2 linked regions of the Kutzneria chonburiensis genome follow. Each later gene encodes a partner of the first gene's protein in a complex. Links are inferred from orthologs where the notes say so. Each region holds a gene or a part of one and is shown on either strand. Other genes may lie near its edges.

Region 1 (10,801 bases):
CGCGCCCTCGGCGTCCCCGCCGACCAGATCCCGCCCGACGAGCCCGGCCTCGTCTCCCGCTACCGCGCCGAATGCGCCGGCCGTCGCCTGTTGGTCGTCCTCGACAACGCTTCCTCCGCCGCTCAGGTCCACCCTCTGCTTCTCGACTCCCCCTCCGCTGCCCACCTCATCACCAGCCGCGACCTCCTCCGCGAGCTCACCGATCCCCTCCAGCTCGACGTCCTCCCCGCCGCCGACTCCCTCGCCCTCCTCGGCCCCGACATCACCTCCGCCGCCCCCGAGGCCGCCGCCGAGGTCACCGAACTCTGCGGTCACCTCCCCTTGGCCCTCCGCATCGTCGTCGGCAACCTGCCCGACCACTCCCCAGCCTCGATCGCCGCGTATGCCACCGAACTCCGCGGGCAGCGCCGCATCGACGCCTTGGAAATCCTCGACGAGGAAAAGACCGGCGTCCGCACCGCCTTCGACCTCTCCTACGCCGCTCTGGACGCGCCAGCCCGCCGGCTGTTCACCTTGCTCAGCGTCGTCCCCGGCCAGGACTTCACTCCAGCCCTCGCCGCCGCCATCGGCGACATTCCTGTTTCCGAAGCCACCGCCCAGCTCACCCGCCTGGCGACTGCCAACCTCCTCCACGAGCACGTCCCCGACCGCTTCCAGTTCCACGACCTGATCCGCGCCTACGCAGCCAACAAGAGCGAGTCCGACGAAAGCCCACAGGCGGTAGATTCCGCCTCGGAGCGCATGCTGGACCACTACCTGCACAGCGTCGACAACGGCACGTCACATTTGGGCCGCAGCATGCCTCGACTGCCATGCCCTCCGCCTCCACCGAGCGCTCGGCCGCTCGAATTCGAGAATGTGCAGCTCGCACTCCAGTGGTTCACCGAGGAAATATCCAACCTGGTGTCGGTGGCACAATTTGCTGCTACTTTTCACACCGGCTGGCACGGCTGGCAGCTGACCAACGCTCTGCTCTTTTACTTCCACACCAGGGTCGGCCCCCAGCACGACTGGACTGCGGTCGCGCGAGCGGGTATCGCGGCAGCCGAATGTGACGGGCACACCACAGGCCTCGCGGAGGCGCACCGCGTCCTCGCCATCTCGCTGCGCCCATGGCTTAACGCCGGCTGGGATATCGATGATCTCGGCGCACAGGCACTGAGCCACCTCACCAAATCCATCGCGCTCTACCGCGAGGCACAGGACGCACACGGGATCCCGAACACAATCAGTAACTACGCGATCGTACTGCACGACCTCGGCCGCATGATGGAATGCATTGGCTACTTCAGGGAAGCCGTCCAGGAAGCCGTGACACTCGGCTCCAAGCGGGCCGAGATCACAGCCCGGGCCAACCTGGCCAGTGCCCTGGGCGAGGTCGGCCGCCTGAGTGAATCCACGGACATGCATCTGAGCACTCTTGACGCCGCACGACGGATCGGTCACCACGCGACGGAGACACGCATCCTGATGTCTTTGGGTGACATGGCATTCTGGAGCGGCGCTGTCGACAAGGCGATCGCCTACTTCACCAACGCGCTGAAAATGGCGACATCCTTGTCGCTCGACAACATGAGATACAATATTCAAGCACAGCTGATCTGGTCACGGACGATAAAAACGCTTGCCTTGACCGACGATGACCGAACGATTCTCGACCATATCGCAGCTGACGTGGACAGCATCGACGCGCTCGCCGCCGTCGCGGGCGCATATCTAGACAGCGGGGATCTCGACGCTGCGGGGTCACTACTCGAACGGCTCGCGGCGAACATCCAGAAGAAGAGGCCTCAGTATTACGACAGCGTGGTGCTGTGCGACCTTGCCCGTGCGCGGCTGCTGACCGGAGATCTGGCGGCGGCGGAATCCACCGCCAGCACGGCGCTGACCATTAGCCGGGCTATTCCGTCGCTGGTTTCGGTTGGACGAAGCCTGACCACGCTGGCCACCATCGCGATGCGGAAGGGCGATCGACAGCAGGCTGAAGCAGCTGCGATTGAGGCGTTGACTGTGCATCGGGAGACCGGGCATCGGCCGGGGGAGGCGGAGACGCTGGCGTTGCTCGGCGACCTGTGCGATGACGATGAGTACCGCAGGCAGGCCGCCGAGCTCTACGCCGAGATGGGGATCAGTCCTCGGGGGCGGTGAGGATCCAGGGGCCGTCGTCGGTGATGGCGACGGAGTGCTCCCAGTGGGCGGCGCGGGTGCCGTCGGCGGTGATGACGGTCCAACCGTCGTCGAGCTCACGGGTCTGGTCGGTGCCAAGAGTGAGCATGGGCTCGATGGCGATGGCCATGCCGGCCTTCAAGCGGGGGCCCTTGCCGGGCTTGCCGAAGTTGGGCAGGAAAGGCTCCATGTGCATCTGGGTGCCGATGCCGTGGCCGCCATAGTCGGTGACGATGCCGTACTCGACGCCATCGGCCTCGTCGGAGCGGATGACGGAGCTCTCGATGGCGAAAGAGACGTCGGTGAGGCGGGCGCCGACGACGGCGGCCTTGATGCCGGCCTGCATGGAGGCACGGGTGGCCTCGGAGAGCTTGCGGTCGGCCTCGGTGGCGGCGCCGATGAGGACGGTGATGGCGGCGTCGCCGTGCCAACCGTCGAGGATGGCGCCGCAGTCGATGGACACCAGATCGCCATCGGCCAACACCTGAGTGGGACTCGGGATGCCGTGCACGACCTGGTCGTTGACGGACGAGCAGATCGACGCGGGGAAGCCGTGGTAGCCCTTGAAAGAGGGCACGGCCCCGGCGTCACGGATGGTCTGCTCGGCCAACTCGTCCAGCTCGGCGGTGCTGACGCCGGCAGCGGCGCGGGCGGCCATCAGGGCCAGGGAGCGGGCGACCACGATTCCGGCCGCCCGCATCGCCTCCAGCTCACCGCGCGTCTTGATCTCGATACCGCGACCTCGCTTGAGCAACTCAGGCTCCAGCGCGCAGCGCCTTGAGCGCCCGCTCGGTGATCTCGCTGATCTCGCCGACGGCGTCGACGGTCACCAGGATGTTGTTGTAGTAGTCCAACAGCGGCCGGGTGGCCGACCGGTAGACCTCCTGCCGGTGCCGCACGACCTCCTCGGTGTCGTCGGCCCGACCCCGCGCCAACAGTCGCCCGACGACAACGTCCTCGGGCACGTCCAGCTCGAGCACGGCGTCGAGCGACTCGCCGGACTCGGCGAGGATCTCGGCCAGCACATCGGCCTGGGCGGTGTTGCGCGGGAAGCCGTCGAGCAGGAACCCGGCGTGGGCGTCCGGCTGCGCGAGCCGGTCCTTGACCATCGCGTTGGTCACCGAGTCCGGCACGAGGGCGCCGGTGTCCAGGTACTTCTTGGCCTCCAGCCCGAGCGGGGTCTCCTCGGCGATGTTGGCCCGGAACAGGTCCCCGGTGGAGATGTGGGGAACGCCGAGCTTCTCGCTGAGCACGGTGGCCTGAGTACCCTTGCCCGCGCCTGGCGGGCCGACGAGGACGAGTCTCACTAGCGGAGGAACCCTTCGTAGTTGCGCTGCATGAGCTGGCTCTCGATCTGCTTGATCGTGTCGAGACCGACGCCAACCATGATCAGCACAGCGGTGCCGCCGAACGGGAAGTTGTTGTTCGCGCTCTGGTTCCCGGTGACGCCCAGGAAGAAGGTCGGCAGGACAGCCACGATGCCCAGGTACAGCGAGCCGGGCAGCGTGATCCGGTTCAGCACGTACGAGAGGTACTCCGAGGTCGGGCGGCCCGGGCGGATGCCGGGAATGAAGCCGCCGAACTTGCGCATCTCGTCCGCCCGCTCGTCGGGGTTGAACGTGATGGCGACGTAGAAGTACGTGAAGAAGATGATCAGGGCGAAGTACAGCGCGATGTGGCCCGGCGCGTTCGCCTGCACGATGTAGGTCTGCACCCACTGCTGCCAGCCGCCGCTGCCGCCCTGGTTAGTGGTCAGCGAGATGATCAGCTGCGGCAGGTAGAGCAGCGACGAGGCGAAGATGACCGGGATGACGCCGGCCTGGTTCACCTTGAGCGGCAGGTAGGTCGACGTGCCGCCGTACATCCGGCGGCCGATCATGCGCTTGGCGTACTGCACCGGGATCCGACGCTGCGCCTGCTCGAGGAAGATGACGAAGCCGATGATCAGCAGGCCGAACACGCAGATCGCGGTGAAGACCAGGCCGCCACCCTGCTGCAGGATGTTCTGGCCCTCGGTCGGAATACGGGCCGCGATCGAGGTGAACATCAGGATCGACATGCCGTTGCCGACGCCGCGCTCGGTGATGAGCTCGCCGAACCACATGATGATCGCGGTGCCCGCGGTCATGGTGACCACGACGACGCTCAGCGAGAACAGGCTCTGGTCGGGGATGACCTGGGCCGGGCAGCTGCCGAACAGCTGGCCGCGGGTGGCCAGCGCGATGATGCCGGTGGACTGCAGGATGGCCAGCGCGACCGTCAGGTACCGGGTGTACTGGGTCAGCTTGTTCTGGCCGGCCTGGCCTTCCTTCTTCAGCTGCTCGAAGCGGGGAATCACCACCGTCAGCAGCTGGATGATGATGCTCGCCGTGATGTACGGGAGGATGCCCAGCGAGAAGACCGACAGCTGCAGCAGCGCACCGCCGCTGAACAGGCTGATGAGGCCGAAGACCCCGCTCTGGTCAAGGCCCGAGATGCACTGTTGGACGTTTGCGAAGTTCACGCCCGGGGAAGGCAGCTGCGAGCCCAGCCGATACAGCGCAAGGATCCCCAGGGTGAACAGGATCTTGCGGCGCAAGTCCGGCGTCGCGAGAGCCGAGCGGAAGGCGCCAAGCACGCGTGACCTCCTCGGCGTCACCGGTCTCCGACCGGTGAACGGCTTGTCCGACTCTAGGCCGGCTGACGACCTGGCGAGCAAGCCAGGAACGCTTCGTGCCATTGGGGCCCGAAGCGTGCTCACGACTCTAACAGGCCCGACCGGGGCTACGGACCCCACCAGGAGCAGAAAGCCGCGGTGATCATCGGGGACCTCCGGTCGACGGGTCCCGAATCGGACATTCCCGACCGGTAGCCGCAGGTCGACCGGCCATTCGGCGGCCTGGCGACGCTACTTCCGGTCGCCCAGGTTCTTCATGATCCGCTGACCGGCCGGCACCAGCACGGCCTTGGCCTCGGCCAGGGAGAGGCCACGGTCGCCGTGGTCAGGGTCCTCGGCCCGCAGCTCGATCACGAACCGGCCCCTGCGGATCAGCAGCACGCCGGCGGTGGCCACCGAGCCCGGCTGGTTCATGATCACGGACTCGTCGCCGAGCGGGACGTCGGTGGCCACGCCGGCGTGCTGAGTCCGCTCGAAGTTGACGTTCAGCTGGGCCGGCCGGTCCGAGAGGTAGCTGGTGACGCGCAGGTCCAGCGCGGTGCGGGACAGCGAGTCGGCCTCACCGGTGCCACGCTCGCACTCCATCTCGATGAAGTTGTACAGGTTGTGGTCGTTCTGGTCGCCGAAGGTCACCTGCCCGACGGCGGTGCCGGGCTGCTCGACCACCAGCGGCGACAACGGCTTGTGGTACGCGCTGTCGAAGACGTCGCCAGCCAGCAGCGGGCACGCCTGGATGTGGTCCTTCGGGAAGGCGGCCTTGTCGTACGTGACGGTGGACGGCCCGGCCGGGTTGGCCATCTGCGTGCCCAGGTTGCGGCCCACGGTCGCGGTGATGTCGGCGAGCCTGCCGGCGTAGCCCGCCTGGCTCAGGCTGAAGTCCATGTCCACGGTGATGCCCTTGCCGGCGAACACCGTGTCGCCGGCGGCGTCGCCGCGCAGCTGCGTGTACACGGTGATGTCGCCGATGTCGGCCTGGCGCTCATACCGGTCGACGTTGCCGTTGATCGGGTTGTACGGCTTCTGCGACACGGCCAGGACGACCTTGTCGCTGTTGGACTTGTCGTTGGCCTCCAACGTGTACTCGCACCGGTTGAGCGAGAAGCCGCTGCCGCTGGCGAAGCCGAGCGAATCGGTGTGCAGCGGGCCGTTCCCGTCGCCGGCGAGGTAGACACGTTGGTAGTTGGCGACGTTCGGCTCGGGATTGGGGTCGTAGCGCAGCCCCAGCTTGGCCAGGTCCGCCAGCGAGAGAACGTTGCAGGCCTGCACCACGGCCGTGCCCTGGTAGCTGATCGGCTGCGCGCCGGGCTGCTCGGCCAGCGGCGCCGGATCCGCGTACGTGCCCGAGTCGGCCTCAGGTCCGGGCCGCTTCACGGTCATGCCGTCGTCCCGAGCCGCGGTCTGCTGCTGGCTGCTGCCGGCGGGGAACAACACGGGGCGCAGCAAGGTGAAACCGACGATGCCGACGACCAGCAGCGCGCAGCACAGCACGATCACCAGCCGGACGGCGTTGCCCCGCTTCGGGGGCGGCGGCGGACCGGGCTGCCACTGCTGCTGCCCCGGATAGCCGTAGGGCTGCCCGGGATACGGCGGCTGCGGCGGATAAGGCTGTTGCCATTGAGGTTGCTGCGGCCCCGGATACGGCGGCTGGGGCTGGTGCCACTGGGGCGGTTGCGGTGGCGTCGACACGTCGACGGACGCTAGCCGACTGGGCCATCCGGAGCATTGAGGAACCATTGAACGGTCCCGGACACAGCGAAGCGGCCCGGCAGGAGAGGAGTTCCTGCCGGGCCGCTTCGCGGTACTACGTCAGTTCACAGCGTGGTGATGGTGCCACCAGCGGCGGTGATCTTCTCCACCGCACTGCCCGAGAACTTGTGCGCGGTGATGTCCAGCTTGACGCCGGCGATGTCGCCGTCGCCAAGGACCTTCACCAGCTCGTTCTTGCGAACGGCGCCCGCGGCCACCAGGGCGGCCACGTCGACGGTGCCGCCCTGCGGGAACAGGCGGGCCAGGTCGGCGACGTTCACGACCTGGTACTCGGTGCGGAACGGGTTGCGGAAGCCCTTGAGCTTCGGCAGCCGCATGTGCAGCGGCAGGTTGCCACCCTCGAAGCGAGCCGGCACGTTCTTGCGTGCGCCGGTGCCCTTGGTGCCGCGACCCGCGGTCTTGCCCTTGGAACCCTCACCGCGGCCGACCCGGGTCTTCGCCGTCTTGGCGCCGGGGGCCGGGCGGAGGTGGTGGATCTTGATGGTCATGAGTTGACCTCCTCCACGACCACCAGGTGGCGCACGGTGTGGATCAGACCCCGGTTGACGGGGTTGTCCTCACGCACGACCGACTGGCGGATCTTGCGCAGACCCAGCGTCCGCAACGTGTTGCGGTGGTTCTGCTTGGTACCGATGCTGCTCTTGACCTGCGTCACCTTGAGCTGGGCCATGTCACACCTGCCCCGCGCGAGCGCGCAGCATGCCGGCCGGAGCAACGTCCTCCAGCGGCAGACCACGACGGGCGGCGACCTCTTCGGGGCGCTGCAGGCCCTTCAGGGCGGCCACGGTGGCGTGCACGATGTTGATGGCGTTGTCGCTACCCAGCGACTTGCTCAGCACGTCGTGCACACCCGCGCACTCCAGGACGGCACGCACCGGGCCACCGGCGATGACGCCGGTACCGGCGCTGGCCGGGCGCAGCAGAACCACGCCGGCGGCCTTCTCGCCCTGGATCGGGTGCGGGATGGTGCCGCCGATGCGAGGCACGCGGAAGAAGTTCTTCTTCGCCTCCTCGACACCCTTGGCGATGGCGGCCGGAACTTCCTTGGCCTTGCCGTAGCCGACACCGACCATGCCGTCGCCGTCGCCGACGATCACCAGCGCGGTGAAGCTGAAGCGACGACCACCCTTGACGACCTTCGCCACCCGGTTGATGGCGACGACGCGCTCGAGGTGCGGGGTCTTCTCCTGGGCCGCCCCGCCGCGGCCACCGTCACGACGGTCGCGGCGCTCTCCGCGCTCGCCACCGCCGCCTTCGCGACGCGTGCGTCCCGGCATCAGACGGCCCTCTCAATTCCAGTGTTGTTCATGATCAGAACTCCAGCCCCGCCTCGCGGGCGGCGTCCGCCAGCGCGGCGATCCGGCCGTGGTAGTCGTAACCGCCGCGGTCGAAGACGACCTTGTCGATGCCGGCTTCCTTGGCGCGGGCCGCGACCAGCTGGCCCACCTTGACGGCGCGGGCCTTCTTGTCGCCGTCCAGCGCGCGGACGTCCGCCTCCAGGCTGGAGGCCGACGCCAGCGTGTTGCCGGCGAGGTCGTCGATGACCTGCACGGTGATGTGCCGCGAGGACCGGTTGACGACCATGCGCGGACGCTCGGGCGTGCCGCTGATCTTCTTGCGAAGCCGGAAGTGACGACGGGCCCGCGAGACACGACGCCGGGTCGACACGTCCTTGCCGACCGGCTTCCTCTTGGTAGCAGTGGACTCAGCCATGATCACTTACCCGTCTTCCCGACCTTGCGGCGGATCTTCTCGCCCGCGTACCGCACACCCTTGCCCTTGTACGGGTCGGGCTTGCGCAGCTTGCGGATGTTGGCGGCGACCTCGCCGACCAACTGCTTGTCGATGCCCTGGACGGAGAACTTGGTCGGGGTCTCCACCACGAAGGTGATGCCCTCGGGCGCCTTCACCGGGACCGCGTGGCTGTAGCCCAGCGCGAACTCGAGGTCGGAACCCTTGAGCTGCACGCGGTAGCCGACGCCGGTGATCTCCATCTTCTTCTCGTAGCCCTGCGTCACACCGATGATCAGGTTGTTGATCAGCGTGCGGGACAGGCCGTGCAGCGAGCGCGACAGACGCTCGTCGTTGGGCCGGGTCACCTGGAGCGTGCCGTCCTCGGCCCGCTCGACGGCGATCGGCTCGACCACGGTGTGCGCGAGGGTGCCCTTGGGGCCCTTCACGTTCACGACCTGGCCATCGATGTTCACGTCGACCCCGGAGGGGACGGTGATGGGCAGCCTTCCAATGCGCGACATCGTCAGTCCCCCTTCCTCACCACACGTAGGCGAGGACTTCCCCGCCCACACCCTGCTTGCCCGCCTGCCGGTCGGTCACCAGACCGCCGGAGGTGGAGATGATGGCAACGCCCAGCCCACCGAGCACCTTGGGCAGGTTGGTCGACTTCGCGTAGACCCGCAGACCCGGCTTGGAGACACGCCGGACACCGGCGATGCTCCGCTCACGGTTCGGGCCGTACTTCAGCTCGACGACGAGGTTCTTGCCCTTCTCGCCGGCCGCGTCGCGGTAGCCGGCGATGTAGCCCTCGCGCTTGAGGATCTCGGCGATGTTCGCCTTGAGCTTCGAGTGCGGCATCACGACCTCGTCGTGGTATGCCGAGTTTGCGTTACGCAGACGCGTCAACATGTCTGCGATCGGGTCGGTCATCGTCATGGTGACCTGTCAACCTTTCTCGCCCTGGTTCCCATGGGCCTGGGGCGAAGTGGGGTGGTGCGGGGTCTAACGAATTACCAGCTGGACTTGTGCACGCCCGGCAGCTCGCCGCGGTGCGCCATCTGGCGCAGGCAGATCCGGCACAGGCCGAACTTGCGGAACACGGCGTGCGGACGGCCGCACTTCTGGCAGCGGGTGTAGGCCCGGACGGCGAACTTCTGCTTGCCGGCCGCCTTGTTGATCAGCGCCTTCTTCGCCATCGGCTCAGTTCTCCTTGAACGGGAAGCCCAGGTGCTTGAGCAGCGCCCGACCCTCGTCGTCGTTGGTGGCCGTGGTCACGACGGTAATGTCCATGCCACGGGGACGGTCGATCGAGTCGGGGTCGATCTCGTGGAACATCGACTGCTCGTTGAGCCCGAACGTGTAGTTGCCGTTGCCGTCGAACTGCTTGCCCGACAGGCCGCGGAAGTCGCGGATACGGGGCAGCGCGATGGTCAGCAGGCGGTCGAGGAACTCCCACATGCGGTCGCCGCGCAGGGTCACCCGCGCGCCGATCGGCATGCCCTCGCGCAGCTTGAACTGCGCGATGGACTTGCGGGCCTTGCGGACCTCGGGACGCTGGCCGGTGATCGTGGCCAGGTCGCGGACCGCGCCCTCGATCAGCTTGCCGTCACGGGCGGCGTCGCCGACGCCCATGTTCACGACGACCTTCACGACACCCGGGATCTGCATCACGTTGTCGTAGGTGAACTGCTCCTGCAGCGCGGGCACGATCTCGCTGCGGTACCGGGTCTTGAGCCGCGGCAGGACCTTCTCAGTAGTGGTCATGATCAGATGTCCTTACCGTTGCGGCGGGAGACGCGCACGCGCCGACCGTCGTCGTTCGTGCGGTAGCCGACGCGGGCCGGCTTGCCGTCCGAGTCCACGACCATCACGTTGCTCACGTGGATGGGGGCCTCCTGGGTGACGATGCCACCGGACTGCGCGCCCCGCTGGGTCTGGGTGATCCGGGTGTGCTTCTTGATCCGGTTCACGCCCTCGACCAGGACCCGGTCGTTCTCCGGGTAGGCCTGGATGACCTTGCCCTTGGCGCCCTTGTCCTTGCCAGCGATGACCACGACCGTGTCGCCCTTGCGCACCTTCATCACAACACCTCCGGCGCGAGCGAGATGATCTTCATGAACTTCTTGTCACGCAGCTCGCGGCCGACCGGGCCGAAGATGCGGGTGCCCCGCGGCTCGTTGTCGGGCTTGATGAGCACGGCGGCGTTCTCGTCGAACCGGATGTACGAGCCGTCCGGCCGGCGGCGCTCCTTGACGGTGCGCACGACGACGGCCTTGACGACGTCACCCTTCTTCACACCGGCACCGGGAATGGCGTCCTTCACCGTGGCGACGATGATGTCGCCGATGCCCGCGTAGCGACGCGAGGATCCGCCGAGCACGCGGATGCAAAGGATCTCCTTCGCACCGGTGTTGTCGGCGACCCGCAGTCGCGACTCCTGCTGAATCACTTACAGCTCCTGACCATCGATGGCCGGCC
Region 2 (11,178 bases), 340 kb from region 1 along the record:
CGAGGTGACCGCGTCCATGCGCCCATCACATCAGCTCCAGCAGGAATGGCAACTCCTGTGGGGCGTACCAGGCCAGGGCATGATCCTCGGCGCTGCCGACGGTGAACTCCGCGTCCGGGTCGCCGAGGTCGGCCGCGTCGACCACCGCCGACGCCGCCCGCACCGCCGGCTCGGCCTCGGCCGTGTCCACGTGCACGGAAGCGATCATCTTCATGGTCACCGGGCCCGGCACCTTGACCACCGAGTAGTCGAGATCCGGCCGGAGCTTCACGTCGTCGACGTCCGCGGCGATCACCGCGCGCCTCGGCAGCGCCTCCGTGTTCTCCGACAGCTCAGCGGCCAGCAGCCGCAGCGAGGCGCGGGCCGCGTCCAGCATCGCGATGTACTCCATGTCCTCGGCGTCACCCGAGGCGTAGGACTCGCGCAGCGCCGGCGTGAGCGCGAACGCCGTGCCGCCGACCGGACGGAACTCCTCGTCGGCCACCAGCTGGTGCAGCATGCCGAGCGTGGCGGGCAGGAACACCCTCATGACGCAGCCACCGTTCCCACGAGTTCTTCCAACGACTCCTCGACCATCCCGGCCACGACGTCCACATCGGACATCGCGTCCCGGTCCGCGTTCAGTCCGAAGTAGACACCCCCGTCGTAGGAGGTGACCCCGATGGACAGCGCCTGGTTCTTGGCCAGCGGGACGATCGGGAACATCTCGATCATCTTCGCACCGGCCGCGTACAGCGGGACCTGCGGGCCCGGCACGTTCGTCACCACCACGTTGAAGATGCGGCGGGAGAACGAGCTCGCCGCCCGCGCGCCTAACGCGTGCAGCGTCGGCGGCGTGATGCCGCCCACCCGGACCAGCGTGTCCGCCGCCACCGACTGGCCGGACTCCTTGTGCGCGCGCATGGCGTGACTGATGTGATGCAGGCGGACCACCGGGTTCGGCTCACCCACCGGCAGGTCGACCAGGTACGCCTGCACCTTGCTGCCGACGCCGTTCTCCGACTCGGTGTCGCGCACCGACAGCGGCACCAGCGCGCGGATCGTGTGGTACGAGTTGACCGCTTCACCGCGGGACAGCAGCCAGTTCCGCAGCGCACCCGAGACCGTCGCCAGCACCACGTCGTTGACCGTGCCGCCGTGCACCTTGCGGACCGCGCGGAAGTCGTCCAGCTTCGTGCGCGTCGTCGCGAAGCGGCGCTGGTGCGTGATCCGGACGTTCAGCGGGCTGCCCGGCGCCGGTCGCGCCGCCGCCTTCACCGCCGACACCACGCCGGTGACCGCCTCCGCCACCTTCTGCACCGTCGCCGCCGCGTCCATCGCCGCCGAGCGCGCGTTCTCCACCAGCTCGCCCGGGCGCTGCACCATCTCCGCCACCGCGTCGAACACCAGCTGCGTCACGCCCGGTTCCGGCTGCGGCATCCACAGGTTCTCGGCCGGCGGCCGCGGCGTGGCCGACACGTCCAGGATCACCTGGCCCAGCTCGACCGCCCCGATGCCGTCGACCATGGCGTGGTGCGTCTTGGTGATCACCGCGATGCGATTGCGCTCCAGCCCCTCGACCAGGTACGTCTCCCACAGCGGCCGGGTGTGGTCCAGCGGCCGGGACATCAGCCGGGCGGCCAGGTCGTTGAGCTGCTCGTCGCTGCCCGGCTTGGGCAGGGCCGACCGGCGCACGTGGTACGTGATGTCGAAGTCGGGGTCGTCGGCCCAGACCGGGCGGGCCAGCCGGCCCGGCACCTGGACCACCTTCTGCCGGTAGCGGGGCACCAGCGACAGGCGCTGCTCGATCAGCGCGACCAGGCCGTCGTAGTCGAAGCCGGTCCGAGGCTTGCGGAAGACCGCGATCCCGCCGACGTGCATCGGGGTCGTCTGGTCTTCCAGGTACAGGAACGACGCGTCCAGCGCCGAGAGGCGGTCCGGCATGGTGCCGATCCTGGCACATCCGTACCGCTGTGCCATCCTGCTTGGCGTGCGTGAGGCTCCTGATGTGTCCCCCAAGGATCGTTTCGTCACCGTGTACGGGCGCAAACCGGTGCTGGAGGCCCTCGCCGACGACGGGCTGAGCGTCGACAAGGTCGTGCTGGCCGACACCGCCCGCGGTCCGGCCGCCCGGGAGATCCTCGACGCCGCACGGTCCCGTGGTGTGCAGGTCCAGCGCGCGTCCGCGCAGCGGGTCAAGGTGCTCGCCGGCAACGGCAAACAGGATCAGGGCGTGTTGGCCGACGTCGTCGCCCCGCGCATGCGGACCCTGACCGCGGCCCTCGACGACCGCCGTCCGCCGTCTTCCGTGCTCCTTCTCGACGGCATCACCACCCCGGCCAACGTCGGCATGATCTTGCGCACGGCCACCGCCGCCGGGCTCGGGGGCATCGTCGTGCCGCGCAAGGGCGTCGCCACCATCGACCCCCTCGTCGTCAAGGCGTCGGCCGGTGTCGCCTTCACCGCCCCCGTGCTGCGCTGCTTCACCGCTGCCGAGGCCGCCGAGCAGCTCCGCGGCGCCGGCTACACCCTCATCGCCATGGACGCCGGCGCCCGCAACACCGTGTTCACCGCCGAGTTTCCCGAGCGGGTCGCGTTCGTCATGGGCAGCGAGACCTCCGGCATCACCGACGGCGTCCGGCCGTTGATCAACCGCTGGGTCTCCATCCCCATGTCCGGCGGCGTCGAGTCGCTCAACGTCGCCAGCGCCGCCGCCGTCCTCTGCTTCGAACTCGTCAGGCGGTCTGCACCACGTAGTCGATGATCCGGCTCTCCCGGCACGTCGCCGTCGACCCGTGCGGCCCGGCCAGCGGCCCGCGCACCGCCCAGCCGCCCTCCGGTCTCTCCAGGTCGCCGCATCTAGCGATCACCCGGTACACCGGCATCGGGCACACCGCCGTCACCGAGTCGCTGTGAGCAGTCGTCACAAACGTGAAAGCGCAGGCCAGCGCCACTACATCCATGCCTTCGGACGCTAGCCGCGCCCTTCTCGCCTGTCCCCGGCTCCGGCCCCGTTCCCCCGACCTAGCGACCCGAGTTATCCACAGCTCCCCTCGTTCCAAGATCGACAACGGCCGTGCGGCGGTAGGATGGCTTCGGGGCGGCCACCCCGGGAGTGGTGGGGGATGTTTTCTTCACCTCCTGGCCTGGCGCGTGTAGTGAGCGATGATCACGCCCTTGGTCGTGGTGACGCTGTCGGTGAGCTCGAACTCGGTGAGCGGGGCCGAACCCTCGAACAGGCGCATGCCGGAGCCCAAGGTCAATGGGTGGATGAGCAGCGTGAGGCGGTCGACGAGGCCGGCGGCGTGCAGGCTCTGCACGAGCGACGGGCTGCCGTTGACGGAGAGGTCGCTGCCGGGCTGGGCCTTGAGGGCGGCGACGGTCTCGACGGCCTCGCCCCGCAGCAGGATGGAGTTGGACCACGCGGAAGCGTCGGCGAGGGTGCGGGAGACGACGTACTTGGTGGCGGCGTTCATGTGGGCGGTGAAGGGATTGCCGTCGGTGGCGCCGCTCCAGACTCCGGTGAAGTCCTCCCACGTCCGGCGGCCGAAGAGCATGTCGCCGGCGCGGGCCATGCGCTGGCCGAGTTCACGGCCCATGACCTCGTCGTTGTACTGCGGCCCCCACCCGCCATGGGTGAAGCCGCGGCGGGTGTCCTCCTCGGCCCGGCCGAGGCCCTGCACAACGCCGTCGAGGCTGACGAACAAGGTGGCGGTGATCGAACGCATCGGGGTGTCCTTCCACGACTGTGCTGGTCACCCCCTACACGAACGACGTCAGGCGAAATCGACACCGAGCAGGACGGTGAGCTCGGCCAGGGTGGTCACCACCGAGGTGTGGTGCACGCCGACGAGGCCGGCGGCGACCGCCCCACGGATGTTCACGGCGAGGTCGTCGACGAAGACGCACTCGGTGGGCGACAGGGCGAGACGGGAGACGGCCAGCCGGTAGATGGCCGGGTCGGGCTTGGCCATGCCGACGTCGCCGGAGAACACGAGGACGTCGAAAAGGGCTTCCAGCCAGGGAATCGGCTCGCCGGGACTGTCGGCATTGGACAGCAGGGCGGTACGGATGCCGGCCTGCCGGGCCTTGAGCACGGCGCCGATGAGCGGCGGCTCGCCGACGCCGTCGGGGCCGCGGTCGGTCAGCACGCCGCCGAAGTCGACGATGAGTCCCTTTGTCACCCGATCAGGCTAACTATGTCCGAAACCGGCGGGCTCGCTGCTCTGTACCGCGTGGGGGAATCGAGCAGACAGGGGCAACAGTGGGTCAGCCATGGCGCATGACCACCATCGACGAGCCGATCGTCGTGCGGGCACTACCCGGCTACGAGCCGACACCGAGCCAGCGGCGAAAACCCGGCCTGGCCCGGCGACGGCTGCGGCTGGTCGACGAGCCGAAGCCGCAGCCGGCGATGCCGGCGGAGGAGCTGCCGGCGGAGCTGCGCGACCGGATCTGGCAGCTGCTCGGCCAAGTGCTGGAGGCGATCGACGGCCGCCGGCCGGTGGGCCAGCTGCGGCCGCACTTCACGCGGCAGGCCTTCGCGGCGGTCGAGACAAGGGCACGCGGTCGGGCGGCGCCGAATCGCAGCCGGCCGCTGCGCCTGCACTTCCGTCAGCCGGCTGACGGTGTGGTCGAGGCCTGCGGCCTGGTGGAGATCGACGCCCGGCCACGGGCCGTCGCGGCCCGCTTCGAGCTACGGGAAAGGATGCGCTGCACGGTGTTCCGCGTGCTGTGAACGCGAAAACGGGGCGCGCCCGAAGGCGCGCCCCGTTTCATCGAGCTCGTCAGCGCCGCGGGCCCTTGCGGCCCTGCTTGCTCTGGTTACGGGCGGCGGCCCGGCGCTCGCGCCGGGTGCCGCTGTCGCCATTGGCGGCGGCCGCGTCGTCACGGGAGTCGACGCCGCCCTCCTCGTCCGGCCCGCTGTAGGACAGCCGCTGCTGCTCGTGCTGGCCGAGGCCCTTGCCGCGCAGCGCCGGCGGCACCTGGGTGCCGGGCGCGGGCTGCGGCGGGGCCGGCGGGGCGGCGACGGCACTCTGCTGCTGGTTCACGGCGATCGGCGGCACGGCAACCGCGGGGGTCTGCACCGGCTCCGGCTCGGCCGCCTCGACCTGCAGGTTGAACAGGAAGCCGACGGTCTCCTCCTTGAGGCCCTCCAGCATCCCGTTGAACATGTCGAAGCCCTCGCGCTGGTACTCGACCAGCGGGTCGCGCTGCGCCATGGCCCGCAGGCCGATGCCCTCCTTGAGGTAGTCCATCTCGTAGAGGTGCTCGCGCCACTTGCGGTCCAGCACGGACATCACGACCCGGCGCTCCAGCTCGCGCATGGCGCCCTCGCCGACCTTGCCGTCGATGTCGGCCTCACGCGCGGCGTAGGCGTCGTGGGCGTCCTTGAGCACGGCCTCGAGCAGGGAGTCGGCGGTGAGGTCCTCGGACTCGTCCGCGGTCAGCTCGTCCCAGCTCAGCGACACCGGGTAGAGCGTCTTGAGCGCGGTCCACAGCTTCTCGTGGTCCCAGTCCTCGGCGTAGCCGCCCTCGGTGGCGCCGTTGACGTAGGCGGTGACCACGTCGGTGATCATGCCCTGCACGTTCTCGCTGAGGTCCGCGCCCTCGAGCACGAGCCGGCGCTCGGCGTAGATCACCTTGCGCTGCTCGTTCATCACCTCGTCGTACTTGAGGACGTTCTTGCGGATCTCGAAGTTCTGCTGCTCGACCTGGGTCTGTGCGCTGCGGATGGCCCGGGTGACCATCTTGTGCTCGATCGGCACGTCGTCCGGCACGCGCAGCCGGGTCATGACCGCCTCGACCATGGTGGCGTTGAACCGCCGCATCAGCTCGTCGCCCAGCGACAGGTAGAAGCGGGACTCACCCGGGTCGCCCTGACGGCCGGAGCGGCCGCGCAGCTGGTTGTCGATACGCCGCGACTCGTGCCGCTCGGTGCCGAGCACGTACAGGCCGCCGAGCTCGCGCACCTCGTCGGCCTCAGCCTTGACCTGCGCCTTGGCCTCCTCCAACGCGATCGCGTAGGCGGCACGCCACTCGTCCGGGGTCTCGTCCGGGTCGAGGCCCCGCTCGCGCAGCTCCTCCTCGGCGATCGACTCGGGGTTGCCGCCGAGCATGATGTCGGTGCCTCGGCCGGCCATGTTGGTGGCCACCGTGACCGCGCCCTTGTGCCCGGCCTGCGCGACGAACAGCGCCTCCTTGGCGTGGTTCTTCGCGTTCAGCACGTTGTGCGGGATGCCCCGCTTGACCAGCAGCTTCGACAGGTACTCGGACCGCTCGACGCTGGTCGTGCCGATCAGGACCGGCTGGCCCTTCTCGTTGCGCTCGGCGATGTCGTCGGCGACCGCCTCGAACTTGGCCTCCTCGGTCTTGTAGACCAGGTCGGGCATGTCGCGGCGGATCATCGGCTTGTTGGTGGGGATCGGCGTCACGCCGATCTTGTAGGTCTGGTGGAACTCGGCCGCCTCGGTCTCCGCGGTGCCGGTCATGCCGCCGAGCTTGTCGTAGAGGCGGAAGAAGTTCTGCAGCGTGATCGTGGCCAGGGTCTGGTTCTCGGCCTTGATCTCGACGCCTTCCTTGGCCTCGATCGCCTGGTGCATGCCCTCGTTGTAGCGCCGGCCGGACAGCACGCGGCCGGTGAACTCGTCGACGATCAGCACCTCGCCGTCGCGGACCAGGTAGTCCTTGTCCCGCTTGTACAGCTCCTTAGCTTTGAGCGCGTTGTTCAGGTAGCCGACCAGCGGGCTGTTCGCCGCCTCGTACAGGTTGTCGATGCCCAGCTGGTCCTCGATGAACGTCACGCCGGCCTCGGTCACGCCGACGGTGCGCTTGCGCTCGTCCACCTCGTAGTGGGTCTCGTTGCGCATGAGCGGCGCCATCCGGGCGAACTCCTGGTACCAGCGCGAGGACTGGTCGGCCGGGCCCGAGATGATCAGCGGCGTGCGGGCCTCGTCGATCAGGATCGAGTCGACCTCGTCGACGATGGCGTAGTTGTGGCCGCGCTGGACGCACTCGTCGATGCTCCACGCCATGTTGTCGCGCAGGTAGTCGAAGCCGAACTCGTTGTTCGTCCCGTAGGTGATGTCCGAGCCGTAGGAGGCCCGGCGCTGCTCGGGCGTCATGTCGGAGACGATCACACCGACGGTCAGGCCGAGGAAGCGGTGGATCCGGCCCATCCAGTCGGCGTCGCGCTTGGCCAGGTAGTCGTTGGTGGTGATGACGTGCACGCCGTCGCCGGAGATGGCGTTGAGGTAGGCCGGCAGCACACAGGTCAGGGTCTTGCCCTCACCGGTGCGCATCTCGGCGATCTGCCCGAAGTGCAGCGCGGCCCCGCCCATCAGCTGGACCTGGTAGTGCCGCTGGCCGAGCACCCGCTTGGCGCCCTCGCGGACCACCGCGAACGCCTCCACCAGCAGCTCGTCGAGGGTCTCGCCGTCGGCGTAGCGCTTGCGGAACTCCTCGGTCTTGGCCCGGAGCTCGTCGTCGGTCAGGTCGACGACGTCGTCCTCGATCGCGTTGATGGCGTTCGCGATCCGGTGCAGGCGATTGACCATCTTGCGTTCGCCGGCGCGGAGCAATCGGGACAGGACCATCCGGGTGACCTCGCTCGTCGGGTTTCGCGTCGCGCGCCCTGGGTGCGGACGCCCTTTTCCGTCATCGTAGGCGGCTCGACCGACAAGAGGTAACGGCCGGCCCCCACTACAACGTGGAAGCCGGCCGTCGAGGTTCCCGTGCGCGTCAGCCCAGCCTGATCACGCCGTAGTCGAAGCCCTTCCTGCGGTAGACGACGCTCGCGCACTGCTTGTCGGCGTCGTGGAAGAGGTAGAAGTCGTGTCCGACCAGTTCCATCTCGTAGAGGGCCTGGTCGACGGTCATCGGTTTGGCGGGGTGCTCCTTCTCGCGGACGACCTGTCCGGGGAGCGATTCGTCGACGGCGTCGGTGTCCCAGCGCTGGGCCGGCACCTCGGCCAGACCCGGGTCGTAGGCGGGGGCCATCTCCAGCACGGCCGTGGTGGCCATCTGGGCGCCGTCATCCATGGGGGAAGCCAGGGCGCCGACAGCGCCAGTGGCCTCGGCGACCGACGCGGGACTGCGACGGCCGTAGTGCACGCGGCGACGATCATGCATCTTGCGCAGCCGGTTCTCCAGCTTGGTCACCGCGCAGTCGAGCGCTCCGTAGAAGTCGCCGGCGCATGCCTCGGCACGCACCACGGGGCCCCGCCCCTTGGCTGTGATCTCGACCCGCTGGCAGTTCTTGGACTGTCGGCGGTTGGGCTCGTGGAACAGTTCCACGTCGAATCGGATGACCTTCTTGTCGTAGCGCTCAAGACGGGCCAGCTTGTCGGCCACGTGCACCCGGTAGTGATCGGGCACCTCGACGTTGCGGCCCTTCACGACGATGTCCATACACGACCTCCCTCGCTGCTGCGAGAACATCAATGCTGGGGTTTGGCGTTCGGCGCCGGGTGGTGACCGAGGCGGTTCAGATGCCGCTGCTCGCCGGCGCCAGGGTCATGGGCGGTTCGCCTCCTCCCCGCGGGCCGGGATTGCTGATAGCGGAGCACGTTAGCCCCGGATTCGCCGTTGCGACAGACCCCGTTGCAGGGGAATTCCCGCAACCACGTTCCGTGACCGAACATGTCCTGGGCGTGCGCCGATAGCGCGCCCGCTCCACGGGGCGCACCGAACGGGTGGAGCCCGCTTCACTCCGACGGCGCAGGACCCCGGTCGGCCGCGCTCGCCGTGGCACTGCGGCGAACGGGCTGAGCAAGGGCCTCATATCGGGGCAACGTGCCAGTCCAGCCGAGGGTTCCCGGTCACGTGAGCGATCGGCCGCCACCGCATCGGGTCGCCCCGATGGTGGTAGTCGCCGTGGGCGACGGCCGGACCAGGCCGATCTTGGCCCCACCGGCCGAAACCGGGACCAGTGATCGAGACCCTGGGGCCAAGTTCACCCGACTGGGTGGTATCTCCCGGTCGTCCGGACCGAAGGTCTTGGCCAAAAACCCGACATTCGCTTCACGTCCACCCCCAGGTGCCGGTGTGAGGTTCTCTCACTCATGCGAAACCTGTTCAGGTTTCCCTCCTTACCCGAACTCACGGGTAATAAACGCGGCGGCCCGGCACTGCCAGGTTCGAGGTGCATGCTCGGCCCATGACGACGAAACTGCTCGATCTTGTGCTGCCGGTCCGCTGTGTCGGTTGCCGAACGAATGGTCGGTTGTGGTGCGAGACCTGCGCGACCGAATTCGGAGCGCCGATTCCGGTGCACCGGCCCGCGCTCGACGGCGGTCCGCAGGCCTGCGCACTGGCGCCTTATCGCGGGCCGGCCCGGGATGCGGTCCTGGCCTACAAGGAGCGAGGTCGCCGAGAACTGGCCGAGCCGCTGGGGGCTGCGATGGCCAGAGCCCTGCCGTGGGCGCCCGGCGCACGGCCGGACCGGGACGGCGTGTGGTGGCTGGTGCCGGCCCCGTCCCGTCGTCGGACATCCCGGCAGCGCGGTGGCGAGCACATGACCGTGCTGGCCCGCAGCTGCGCCGCCGAGCTGGCCCGGGCCGGTCCCGGTGTCGTGGTCGCGCCGGTGCTGGAGCTGGTTCGCTCGGCCGCCGACTCGGTCGGGCTCGATGCGGCGGCCCGTGCCGCCAACCTGGCCGGCCGAGTGCGGCTCCGACCACGGGCATCGCCGCCGCGCGGCAGTCCGGTCGTGCTGCTCGACGACGTCATCACCACCGGGGCCACGGCCGCCGCCTGCCACTCCGTGCTGACCGAGGCCGGGTTGGAGGTGACCGCCGTCGTAGCGCTGACCAGCGCCGGTTAGCCAGTCCTGCGAGGCCGCAGGCGGCGCCAACAAGCACCGCTAACCGGGGTAGAACGGCACCGCCGTGGAGCCGCGGGGAACGTTGACGCCCTGAACCCGCCACACCGAACCCGAGTCAGAGGAGGTCCACATACCGCCTGCGTCCACCACGATCACCGGACGGCTGGGCGCTGCCGTGACGGCTGCGACCGGCGCGGTCAGGTTGGCCGCGTTGTAGCGCGTGAACACCGGGTTGCCGTCGGCCGCGACCTGCACGATCGGCGACTCCGATGACGAGGTTGCGACCACCAGCTGGTCCTGGAGCAGCCAGTCGACGCCGACGACGCCGGACAGCACGTCCTGCAGCAGCACCCGGGGCGAGCGCAGAGCCACGGTGTCCGAGTTGGGCGTGCGGACCACCGCGCAGACGATGAGCACCGAGTTCGCGATCACCGCTGCCCGCGTGCCGTCCCGGGACAGCCGCAGGTCGGTGATGGTGCCGAACTGGGCAAGGTCGTTGCTGTTGACCGGACGCGCCACCCACGTGCCATCGGCCGACTTGACCACGCGGGCGACCCTGGTGCCGTCGGCGACCGTCCACACCTCGTTGCTCGGGTCGGAGGTCGAGTCGGCCGAGACCCAGGTGGGCCTGGTCAGCGTGTTCGCGGTCAGGTCGACCACGGACCCGCCCTGGGTGAGGCCGCCGACGCGCAACTCGGCGCTGGTGCCGGGTTTGCTGACAATGGCCAGTTCGGTGCCGTCGATCGACTGGGCCGCGGTCTGCACCACGTAGCTGCCGTTGCCGGCCGGCCCGTTGATCGGCTTGCCGTCGACCAGCTGCTTGATCCGGCCGTCCTGCACGAGCAGGCCGGTCTGGTCGGGGCCGGGGCTGGTGCCGATGTCGTAGGCCGGCAGGTCGTTGACCCGCCAGTCCGAGCGCTCCGGCAACAGCGACGCGCCCTCGACCTCGACGCGGATCCGGTTGTTGGTGACGCTGGCCAGCGACTGCACGATCTGGGCGATCATCAGCTTCACATTGCCCGGCGAGTTCGTGTCGCCCGGGTGGCTGAGGTTGACCAGCACCGCGCCATCACCGGTCTCGTTGCCGCCGGTCTCCAGCACCGCGTCCGGGCTGAGCGCACTGGTCACCGCGCCCTGCATGGCGTCCGACGGCCCGGACAGCAGCCGGTCGATCACGCGGCCGGGCAGCGTGCTGGCCGGTTGGGCGACGATGTAGCGCAGGTCGGGCACGAGCACGCGCTTCTGCGGGTCCAGGAAGTACACCCGGGTCTGCCGGTACACCTCGTTGAACCGGTCGAGCGTCATGAACACGCCCGGCGGCGGTGAGCTGATGCGCCATTGGCCGTCCTGCTTCTCCAGGTCGACCGTCAGCGCGTTCG

The links.
Region 2: the proteins of secY (region 1) and secA are in contact, whole or in part, in a crystal structure (PDB 3DIN), measured with the Thermotoga maritima proteins. The link is inferred for Kutzneria chonburiensis from one-to-one orthologs. Residues at the interface, in WP_004081795.1 of Thermotoga maritima: Glu108, Gly109, Glu110, Glu111, Ala236, Glu237, Arg238, Arg239, Ile240, Thr241, Ile242, Gln243, Tyr244, Ala245, Arg246, Arg247, Val248, Thr249, Gly250, Arg251, Arg252, Val253, Tyr254, Gly256, Ala257, Ser258, Thr259, Tyr260, Leu261, Pro262; in WP_004082002.1 of Thermotoga maritima: Glu261, Ala262, Arg263, Lys300, Ala301, Arg302, Thr303, Ile304, Ile305, Leu323, Tyr324, Asp325, Pro326, Val329, Ser330, Tyr333, Ile336, Lys340, Phe345, Val349, Glu363, Phe364, Tyr374, Ser375, Gly376, Gly377, Glu393, Ile395, Thr482, Ser483.

What each region holds. Positions count from the first base shown.
Region 1 is NZ_CP097263.1:6,706,290-6,717,090, forward strand. Bases 2,629-5,619 are described here. They hold secY (preprotein translocase subunit SecY), read right to left. Parts: upstream 4,784-5,619; coding sequence 3,473-4,783; downstream 2,629-3,472. Other genes in these bases: map (type I methionyl aminopeptidase), read right to left, coding at 2,629-2,920; M3Q35_RS30610 (adenylate kinase), read right to left, coding at 2,922-3,473; M3Q35_RS30620 (hypothetical protein), read right to left, coding at 5,054-5,619. In the rest of the region: M3Q35_RS30600 (ATP-binding protein), read left to right, coding at 1-2,148; more of map, read right to left, coding at 2,129-2,628; more of M3Q35_RS30620, read right to left, coding at 5,620-6,508; rplO (50S ribosomal protein L15), read right to left, coding at 6,634-7,077; rpmD (50S ribosomal protein L30), read right to left, coding at 7,074-7,259; rpsE (30S ribosomal protein S5), read right to left, coding at 7,261-7,866; rplR (50S ribosomal protein L18), read right to left, coding at 7,901-8,302; rplF (50S ribosomal protein L6), read right to left, coding at 8,305-8,844; rpsH (30S ribosomal protein S8), read right to left, coding at 8,861-9,259; M3Q35_RS30655 (type Z 30S ribosomal protein S14), read right to left, coding at 9,334-9,519; rplE (50S ribosomal protein L5), read right to left, coding at 9,524-10,087; rplX (50S ribosomal protein L24), read right to left, coding at 10,090-10,404; rplN (50S ribosomal protein L14), read right to left, coding at 10,404-10,772. UniProt on the Escherichia coli protein: The central subunit of the protein translocation channel SecYEG. Consists of two halves formed by TMs 1-5 and 6-10.
Region 2 is NZ_CP097263.1:6,368,808-6,379,985, forward strand. What follows is about bases 4,567-7,934. They hold secA (preprotein translocase subunit SecA), read right to left. Parts: upstream 7,575-7,934; coding sequence 4,767-7,574; downstream 4,567-4,766. Other genes in these bases: M3Q35_RS28945 (Rv3235 family protein), read left to right, coding at 4,567-4,717; hpf (ribosome hibernation-promoting factor, HPF/YfiA family), read right to left, coding at 7,720-7,934. Also shown: pruA (L-glutamate gamma-semialdehyde dehydrogenase), read right to left, coding at 1-18; M3Q35_RS28915 (DUF6912 family protein), read right to left, coding at 26-529; M3Q35_RS28920 (WS/DGAT/MGAT family O-acyltransferase), read right to left, coding at 526-1,923; M3Q35_RS28925 (TrmH family RNA methyltransferase), read left to right, coding at 1,970-2,743; M3Q35_RS28930 (hypothetical protein), read left to right, coding at 2,740-2,895; M3Q35_RS28935 (dihydrofolate reductase family protein), read right to left, coding at 3,114-3,707; M3Q35_RS28940 (HAD-IA family hydrolase), read right to left, coding at 3,756-4,163; more of M3Q35_RS28945, read left to right, coding at 4,262-4,566; more of hpf, read right to left, coding at 7,935-8,388; M3Q35_RS28960 (ComF family protein), read left to right, coding at 9,137-9,799; M3Q35_RS28965 (LpqB family beta-propeller domain-containing protein), read right to left, coding at 9,839-11,178. UniProt on the Escherichia coli protein: Required for protein export, interacts with the SecYEG preprotein conducting channel.